DNA from 2 places in the Streptomyces sp. BoleA5 genome. Region 2 is predicted to be linked to the other one. Evidence: riboswitches for the same ligand, from Rfam matches in the RefSeq annotation. Region 2 holds a riboswitch; the other holds the start of a gene.

Region 1 (4,204 bases), on a different contig from region 2:
CGTCCCGTCCGCACGGGCATCGGCGCCGCCTGGATCAGCCTCTACCTGATCCTGCTCGTCGGTGGTGGCAACGACCTCTTCGCCACCCGCTTCCATCTGTCGATCAACGCGATCACCTGGGTGGTCCGGGTCTCGTTCTTCGTGCTGCCGGTGCTGGTCTTCTTCGTCACCAAGCGGATCTGCCTGGGTCTGCAGCGGCGAGACCGGGACAAGGTGCTGCACGGTCGCGAGACCGGCATCATCAAGCGGCTCCCGCACGGTGAGTTCATCGAGATCCACGAGCCACTGGAGCAGGGCGCGCTGTTCAAGCTCACCCAGCACGAGCAGCCCAAGCCGCTCGAAGTCGGCCCCGAGGTCGACGAGAACGGCGTGGAGAAGAAGGTCGGCCCCACGGCGAAGCTGCGCGCGAAGCTGTCCCGCGGCTACTACGGCGAGGGAACGCAGATCGACAAGCCCACCGCCGAGGAGTACGAGGAGATCACGAGCGGCCACGGTCACCACTGATCACTGAAGCTGTGCCACCGGGCAGGGTCCCGTCCATCCGATGGACGGGGCCCTTTCCCGTTCCCCCGCGCCGATAGGCTGGAGCCGAATGTTTCCCGCCGCACGTCAGACCCCATGGAGTGGACCATGAGCGTTGTGAACCCCGCCGGAGGCGCATCCGTGGCGGGCGGCTCCTGGCCCGACGTCCTGGGCGCGCTGCTGAACGGCAAGGACCTCACGGCGGCCGAAGCGGCGTGGGCGATGGACCGGATCATGAGCGGCGAGGCCTCGGACGCCCAGGTCGCCGGCTTCATGGTGGCCCTGCGGGCCAAGGGGGAGACGGTCGAGGAGGTCACCGGCCTCGTCGAGTCGATGTACGCGCACGCGGAGCCGCTGCACATCCCCGGCCCCGCCGTGGACATCGTCGGCACCGGCGGCGACCGTGCCAGGACGGTGAACATCTCCACGATGTCCGCCATCGTGATCGCCGGCACGGGCGCGAAGGTCGTCAAGCACGGCAACCGGGCGGCCAGCAGCGCCAGCGGTGCCTCCGACGTCCTGGAGAAGCTCGGCATCAACCTCGACCTGCCCGCCGGCCGGGTGGCGGAGGTCGCCGAGGAAACCGGGATCACCTTCTGCTTCGCCGCGAGGTTCCACCCCGCGATGCGGTTCGCCGCCCCGGCCCGCCGCGACCTGGGCATCCCGACCTCCTTCAACATCCTCGGCCCGCTGACCAACCCGGCCCGGGTGGGCGCCTCCGCCGTGGGGTGCTTCGACACCCGGATGGCCGGTCTGATCGCGGGCGTGCTGGCCCGCCGCGGCTCCTCCGCGCTGGTGTTCCGGGGCGACGACGGGCTGGACGAGCTCACCGTCACGGCCACCTCCCAGGTGTGGGTGGTGCGGGACGGGAAGGTCGAGCAGGAGTCCTTCGACCCGCGCGACGTCGGCATCGAACTGGTGCCGATCGAGGCGCTGCGGGGCGCGGACGCCGCCTACAACGCCGACGTCGCCCGCCGGCTGCTGGCGGGCGAGACCGGCCCGGTGCGTGACGCGGTGCTGCTCAACTCGGCGGCCGCGCTGGTGGCGCTGGAGGGCGCGGGCGGTCCGCTGACCGAGCGGATCGCGGCCGGGATCGCCCGGGCGGCCGAGTCGGTCGACTCCGGGGCGGCAGCACGGACGCTCGAGCGCTGGGCCGCGGCCACGCAGGTCTGACGACGGGAACCACCACGCAGGGCCGGGGCCTTCGGCCCCGGCCCTGCGCGCTGTCCGGTCCAGGGCGGGCCGTCCGGGATGCGGACCGCGGCTTGCGGCGGCGTGCCCCTGTGGCATGATGCTGCGCAGGTCACGAGTGACAGCGAAACGGCCCCGGCCCGCTGTCCGGCAACCCTCCTTCCGTGGCGGGGTGCCCCGGGTGATGACCAGGCCGCAGGCAGCGAGGTCTGCGGCAAGCGCGGTCAGAGGAGTTCCTCCATGAGCAAGCGAATGCGCTAGGGCCCTTCCGGCCCCCAGCCGCCCCTCCCCACCCTCTTCCCGGGCGTCCGCCCGTCGTGCCGAGGGCTGTTCCGTCATCACTGACGTTCCTTCACCCCCGCCTGCTCCCAGGAGACTTCGCCATGTCGCCGCGCCCTGCCCTGCCCTCGTCCGTCCACGCTCCGCTGCCCGTCCTGGGACGCGAGGTCCTCGTGCCGCTCGTGACCGGGGGCGAGGTGGGGTACGCCGCCCTCGACTACGCGGCCAGCGCGCCCGCGTTGCAGCGGGTCTGGGACGACGTGGCGGCCTACGCGCCGTACTACGGCAGCGTGCACCGGGGGGCCGGCTACCTCTCGCAGCTGTCGACCGACCTGTTCGAGCAGAGCCGCGCAACGGTCGCGGAGTTCCTCGGCTGTCGCCCCGGCGACCAGGTGATCTTCACCCGTTCGACCACCGACTCGCTGAACCTGCTGGCCGCCGCCGTACCGGCCGGCACGAGCGTCTTCGTCTTCGAGACCGAGCACCACGCGTCCCTGCTGGCGTGGAGGGAGGCCGATGTGACCTACCTCGGTGCCCCCCGCACCCCGGCGGAGGCGGTGGCGACGCTTGAGCGGGCACTGGCCGCCCGGGCGGAGGACGGACCGGCTCTGGTCTGTGTGACCGGGGCGTCCAATGTGACCGGTGAGCTCTGGCCGGTGCGGGAGCTGGCCGCGGCGGCCCACGCCCACGGGGCCCGCATCGTGCTGGACGCGGCGCAGCTCGCCCCGCACCACCCGGTGGACGTCGCGGAACTCGACGTGGACTGGGTGGCCTTCTCCGGGCACAAGCTCTACGCGCCCTTCGGCTCCGGAGTGCTCGCCGGCCGCGCCGACTGGCTCGGCGCGGCCGAGCCCTACCTGGCCGGTGGCGGCGCCTCCCGGCGGGTGGCCCGCAGTGCGGACGGCGGGGTGGACGTCGACTGGCACACCACGGCCGCCCGGCACGAGGCCGGCTCGCCCAACGTCATCGGCGCCTACGCGATCGCCTCGGCCTGCCGCGCGCTGACGGAGGCAGGGTTCGACCGGCTGGTCGGGCGGGAGCAGGCGCTGGTGGCCCGTGTGCGGGCCGGACTGGCCGAGGTCCCCGAGGTCAGGGTGCTCTCGCTGTTCGGGGACGACGCCCCCCGGGTCGGCGTCGTCTCCTTCGTCGTCGACGGCTGGAACAGCTCCCACTTCGCGGCGGCGCTCTCCGCGGAGTACGGGATCGGAGTCCGCGACGGCCTCTTCTGCGCGCACCCGCTGCTGCGCACCCTGCTCGGCGCCGCCGACCAGGAGCCGGGCGAGTGCGGTGCCCCCGAGGCCGCTTCGGGCGAGCTCCCGGACCCCTCGGCCGGGGACGCCGCCACGCTCAACGCCATCCGGGTCTCCTTCGGCGCGGGCACCCCGGACGAGCACGTGGAGCGCTTCGTCGACGCGGTGCGGGAGCTGGTGTCGGACGGGGCCAAGTGGCGTTACCGCACCGAGGACGGCCGCTGCGTGCCGGACCGGGACCGGGCCTGAGCGGCCCGGCCCGGGTGCGCCGCGCCGGGCGGCTCGGTCAGGCGTCCAGGCCGATGGCGAAGGCCGTCTCGAGGTCGTGCTGGGAGTAGGTGCGGAACGCCACGTGGGTGTCGGTGGCCTCGACGCCGGGGATCTTGCTGATCCGGCCCGGGATGACGTCCGCGAGCTCGTCGTGCCGGGCCACCCGCACCATGGCGACCAGGTCGTACGTCCCCGTGACGGAGTAGACCTCGCTGACGCTGTCGAGCGCGGCGATGGACTCCGCGATCTCGGGGATACGGTCGACGCTGGTCTTGATGAGCACGATCGCGGTGATCACGGCTGTAGGTCTCCTTGGCTCGCCCTGGCTGCGGGCTCAAGCTTAGGCGTTGCGCGATAGCACACCCACGCGCACAGGAAGCCGCAGACGAAGCCCGTGATGTGGGCGAGGTAGGCCACCCCGGGACCCGTCTGCTGGATCTCGCCGGCGAGCCACTGCAGGACGAACCAGAAGATCAGCACCATCCAGGCCGGGAAGCGCAGCGGCAGGAAGAAGAGGAAGGGGAAGACGCTGGTCACCCTGGCCTTGGGGTAGAGGTAGAGGTACGCGCCGAGCACCCCGGAGATCGCTCCGGACGCGCCGACCAGGGTCTGGGTGGAGGAGGTGTGCCCGAGCGCGTAGCCGTACGTCGCCACGTAGCCGGAGGCGATGTAGAAGAGCAGGAAGCGCAAGC
Region 2 (4,204 bases):
CCGGGAAGTCCCCGGCACCCCTGTCGCCTCCGCGGGCCGCGCGGCTCAGCAGCCGCCGGCCACCGCCGGGATGATCGAGACGGACGCGCCCTCGCCCACCGTGGTCTGCAGGCCCTGGGAGAAGCGGACGTCGTCGTCGTTCACGTAGACGTTCACGAAACGGCGCAGCTTGCCCGTGTCGTCCAGGACCCGCGCGGAGATGCCCGGGTGGTTCTGCTCCAGCGAGTCGATGACGTCGGCCAGGGTGCCGCCCTCGGCGGGGACCTCGGCCCGGCCGCCGGTGTAGGTGCGGAGGATGGTCGGGATGCGGACGGTAGCGCTCATGATGCGGGGTTCACCTTCAGTCTGGGTCAGCCGGTGCGATGGGATCAGCCGGCCAGGCCGGCGGCGCGGAACGCGTCGAGGCTCGGGCGGATGGTGGCCGTGGGGCGGGAGGTCGGGGCGACGGCGTCCAGCGTCTTGAGCCCGTCGCCGGTGTTGAGGACCACGGTCTCGCCGGCCGGGTCGAGCTGCCCGGTCTCGATGAGCTTGCGCAGCACGCCGACGGTCACACCGCCGGCCGTCTCGGCGAAGATGCCCTCGGTCCGGGCGAGCAGCTTGATCGCGTCCACCACCTGCTCGTCGGTGACGTCCTCGACGGCGCCGCCCGTGCGCCGGGCGATGTCCAGCACGTACGGGCCGTCGGCCGGGTTGCCGATGGCGAGCGACTTGGCGATCGTGTTCGGCTTCTGCGGGCGCACCACGTCGTGGCCGGCCTTGAAGGCGGTCGAGACCGGGGAGCAGCCCTCGGCCTGGGCGCCGTAGACGCGGTAGGGCTTCTCCTCCACCAGGCCGAGCTCGGTCAGCTCCCGCAGGCCCTTGTCGATCTTCGTCAGCTGCGAGCCCGAGGCGATCGGGATGACGATGTTGTCCGGCAGGCGCCAGCCCAGCTGCTCGCAGATCTCGTACGCGAGCGTCTTGGAGCCCTCGCCGTAGTAGGGGCGCAGGTTGACGTTGACGAAGCCCCAGCCCTCGCCGATCGGGTCGCCGATCAGCTCGCTGCAGAAGCGGTTGACGTCGTCGTAGGTGCCCTCGATGCCGACCAGCTCGCCGCCGTAGACCGCGGCCATGACGACCTTGCCCTCCTCCAGGTCGTGCGGGATGAACACGCAGGAGCGGAAGCCGGCCCGGGCGGCCGCGGCGCCCACGGCGCCGGCCAGGTTGCCGGTGGAGGAGCAGGACAGCGTGGTGAGGCCGAAGGTGCGGGCGGCCTCCAGGGCGATGGCGACGACCCGGTCCTTGAAGGAGTGGGTCGGGTTGCCGGAGTCGTCCTTGATGTGCAGGCCGCCGGTGACGCCCAGTTCGCGGGCGAGGTTGTCGGCCTTGACCAGCTTGGTGAAGCCCGGGTTGAGGTTGGGCTTGGAGGCCACGTCCGCGGGGACGGGCAGCAGCGGCGCGTAGCGCCAGATGTTGTTCGGCCCGGACTCGATCCGCTTGCGGAGGGTCTCGGGGTCGCCGCTCGGAAGGTCGTACGCCACTTCGAGCGGGCCGAAACAGGCCTCGCAGGCGAAGAGGGGCTCCAGCGGGAAGCGCTCGCCGCACTCGCGGCAGGAGAGCGCGGACGCGGGGCCGAAGGCGGAATCGGTGGACGCGGATGCAACGGTCTGCGCAGCCATGTCAGGCGAGGCCCTTTCTCCTCATCTTCCTCACGACGCATCTCGCCGTGAGACGGAATTGGCACCTTCCCCACCTGGACCTCGCGGTCGGCGGGAGGGTTGCCGGGGCTTCAACGGGCCGTTCCCTCTGCCCCTCTGGATGAGCGGTATGGCGCCGGGCGTACTGCCCGGGCATTTGTCGGACGGGGCGCGATCACCGTGGACATACGATGGTCGTGCCTCGTGTTCACGACTGTAACCGACGACCTCGAACCTGGTCATGGGCCGTCCGTCCTGCGAGACGGGCAGAAACGGAGCAACCCGGTGCTCGACGAGGTGGCCGGCTGGCTGCAACGACGGTCCTGGACCGCCGACCACAGGCCGCTGCCGCAACTGCTCGCCGCCAAGCGCGCCGCGGGCGCGCGCGGCACGGTCAGCGTCGTGCTGCCCGCCCTCGACGAGGAGGCCACGGTCGGGGAGATCGTCGGGACGATCCGCCGCGAGCTGATGAGCGAGGCGGTGCCGCTGGTCGACGAACTCGTCGTGCTGGACTCCGGGTCGACCGACCGGACCGCCGAGGTCGCGGCGGCCGCGGGCGCGGTCGTCGTGCACCGGGACGAGGTGCTCCCGCGGCTGCCCGCGCTGCCCGGCAAGGGCGAGGTGCTGTGGCGCTCGCTGCTCGTGACGCACGGGGAGATCGTCTGCTTCGTCGACTCCGACCTGCGGGAGTTCGACGCGCGGTTCGTGTCGGGGATCGTCGGGCCGCTGCTCACGGACCCGGATCTGCGGCTCGTCAAGGCGATGTACGACCGGCCCCTGGAGACCGGCGGGACGGTCGTCCCGGCCGGCGGCGGACGGGTGACGGAGCTGGTCGCGCGACCGCTGCTCAACCTGCACTGGCCGCAGCTGGCGGGGTTCGTCCAGCCTCTCGGCGGGGAGTACGCGGCGCGGCGCTCGCTGCTGGAGGGGCTGCCGTTCCCCGTGGGGTACGGGGTGGAGCTCGGGCTGCTGGTGGACGCGCTGGGCACGGTCGGGCTCGACGCCCTGGCGCAGGTCGACGTCGGCGTCCGGCACCACCGGCACCAGGACGGCCAGGCCCTGGGCCGCATGGCGGCGGCGATCTACCGGACGGCGCAGATCCGCCTGGCACGCGGCCATCTCGTGCGGCCCTTCCTCACGCAGTTCGACCGCGCACCGGGCGGCGGTTTCGAGCCGCACGTCCACGAGGTCGCGACGGAGGAGCGCCCCCCGATGCGCACGATCCCCGAGTACGCCCAGCGCCGCGCGGTGGCCTGATCCCAGGCGGTACCCGCGACGGAGCCGCGACGGGACGCGGCCGGAAAACCCCCGGCTGGGCTAGCTCGTACGTTTGCGGTCCGGGATGCGTGGCTAGGCTGGCCGCATGGTCGCATCGCATGCCGCGCGCGTTCTGGTCGCGTCCAACCGCGGCCCCGTGTCGTACAGCCTCCGCGAGGACGGCACGCTCACCGCCCGCCGCGGCGGGGGCGGACTCGTGTCGGGCCTGAGCGCCATCGGGCCGGACGCGGACGCCGTCTGGGTCTGCGCGGCCCTGGGCGACGGGGACCGGGCCGCCGTACTGCGCGGCGCCGGGGGCACGGGCCGGCTGCCCATCGCCGACACCGGCGGGCAGCACGTACGGATGCTGGACATCCCGGCGGACACCTTCGCGTCGGCCTACAACGGCATCGCCAACTCGGTCCTGTGGTTCGTCCACCACATGCTGTTCCAGACCCCGCTGGAGCCCGTCTTCGACGAGGACTTCCGGGACCAGTGGGCGGCGTACGTGGCGTACAACGCCGCCTTCGCCGACGCGCTCGCCGAGGAGGCCGGCCAGGGCGCGGCCGTGCTGGTGCAGGACTACCACCTGGCGCTGGTGCCGCAGCTGCTCCGCTCGCGCCGCCCCGACCTGCGCATCGGCCACTTCTCGCACACCCCGTGGGCCCCGCCGGACTACTTCCGCCTGCTGCCGGACGACGTCGCCGCGGAGGTGCTGAGCGGCATCCTCGGCGCCGACCGGGCCTGTTTCCTGACCCACCGCTGGGCGGACGCCTTCGCCGCGTGCTGCGCGGACGTGCTGGGCGCCTCCGTCATCCGCGACGCGGGCAGCCTGACGATCACCCACGGGGGCCGCACCACGCGCATCGGCGTGCACGGCCTCGGCGCGGACGCCGACTTCCTGCGGGAGCGGGCGCACCGACCGGACGTGGACGAGCGCCTGGCGGTGCTGCAGGAGGCGGTGGGCGGCCCGGACCGCAAGGTCGTCGTGCGCGTGGACCGCACCGAGCTGTCGAAGAACATCGTGCGCGGCCTGCTCGCGTACGCGCAGTTGCTGCGCGACCACCCCGAATGGCAGGGGCGCGTGGTGCACATCGCCTTCGCCTACCCCTCCCGCCACGACCTGGCCGTCTACCGGGAGTACACGGACGAGGTCTCCGACCTGGCCGAGGAGATCAACGAGGAGTTCGCGACGCCGGGCTGGCAGCCGGTGGTCCTGCACGTCAAGGACGACTTCGCGCGCTCCCTGGCCGCCTACCGCCTGGCGGACGTCG

What was found. Region 2 has a riboswitch for S-adenosylmethionine ahead of thrC (threonine synthase). Riboswitches for the same ligand answer to the same signal wherever they lie in the genome.
Region 1: another riboswitch for S-adenosylmethionine. It lies ahead of B085_RS0102825 (aminotransferase class V-fold PLP-dependent enzyme); the one in region 2 lies ahead of thrC (threonine synthase).

What each region holds. Positions count from the first base shown of each region.
Region 1 is NZ_KB892090.1:606,388-610,591, forward strand. It holds gene B085_RS0102815 (cytochrome b) at 1-504, shown strand, start outside; gene trpD (anthranilate phosphoribosyltransferase) at 631-1,695, shown strand; SAM riboswitch class IV at 1,824-1,940, shown strand; gene B085_RS0102825 (aminotransferase class V-fold PLP-dependent enzyme) at 2,097-3,491, shown strand; gene B085_RS0102830 (Lrp/AsnC family transcriptional regulator) at 3,529-3,810, opposite strand; gene B085_RS0102835 (rhomboid family intramembrane serine protease) at 3,807-4,204, opposite strand, start outside.
Region 2 is NZ_KB892102.1:381,836-386,039, forward strand. It holds gene B085_RS0118400 (ubiquitin-like small modifier protein 1) at 46-324, opposite strand; gene thrC (threonine synthase) at 369-1,655, opposite strand; SAM riboswitch class I at 1,674-1,801, opposite strand; gene B085_RS0118410 (glucosyl-3-phosphoglycerate synthase) at 1,959-2,930, shown strand; gene B085_RS0118415 (alpha,alpha-trehalose-phosphate synthase (UDP-forming)) at 3,037-4,204, shown strand, end outside.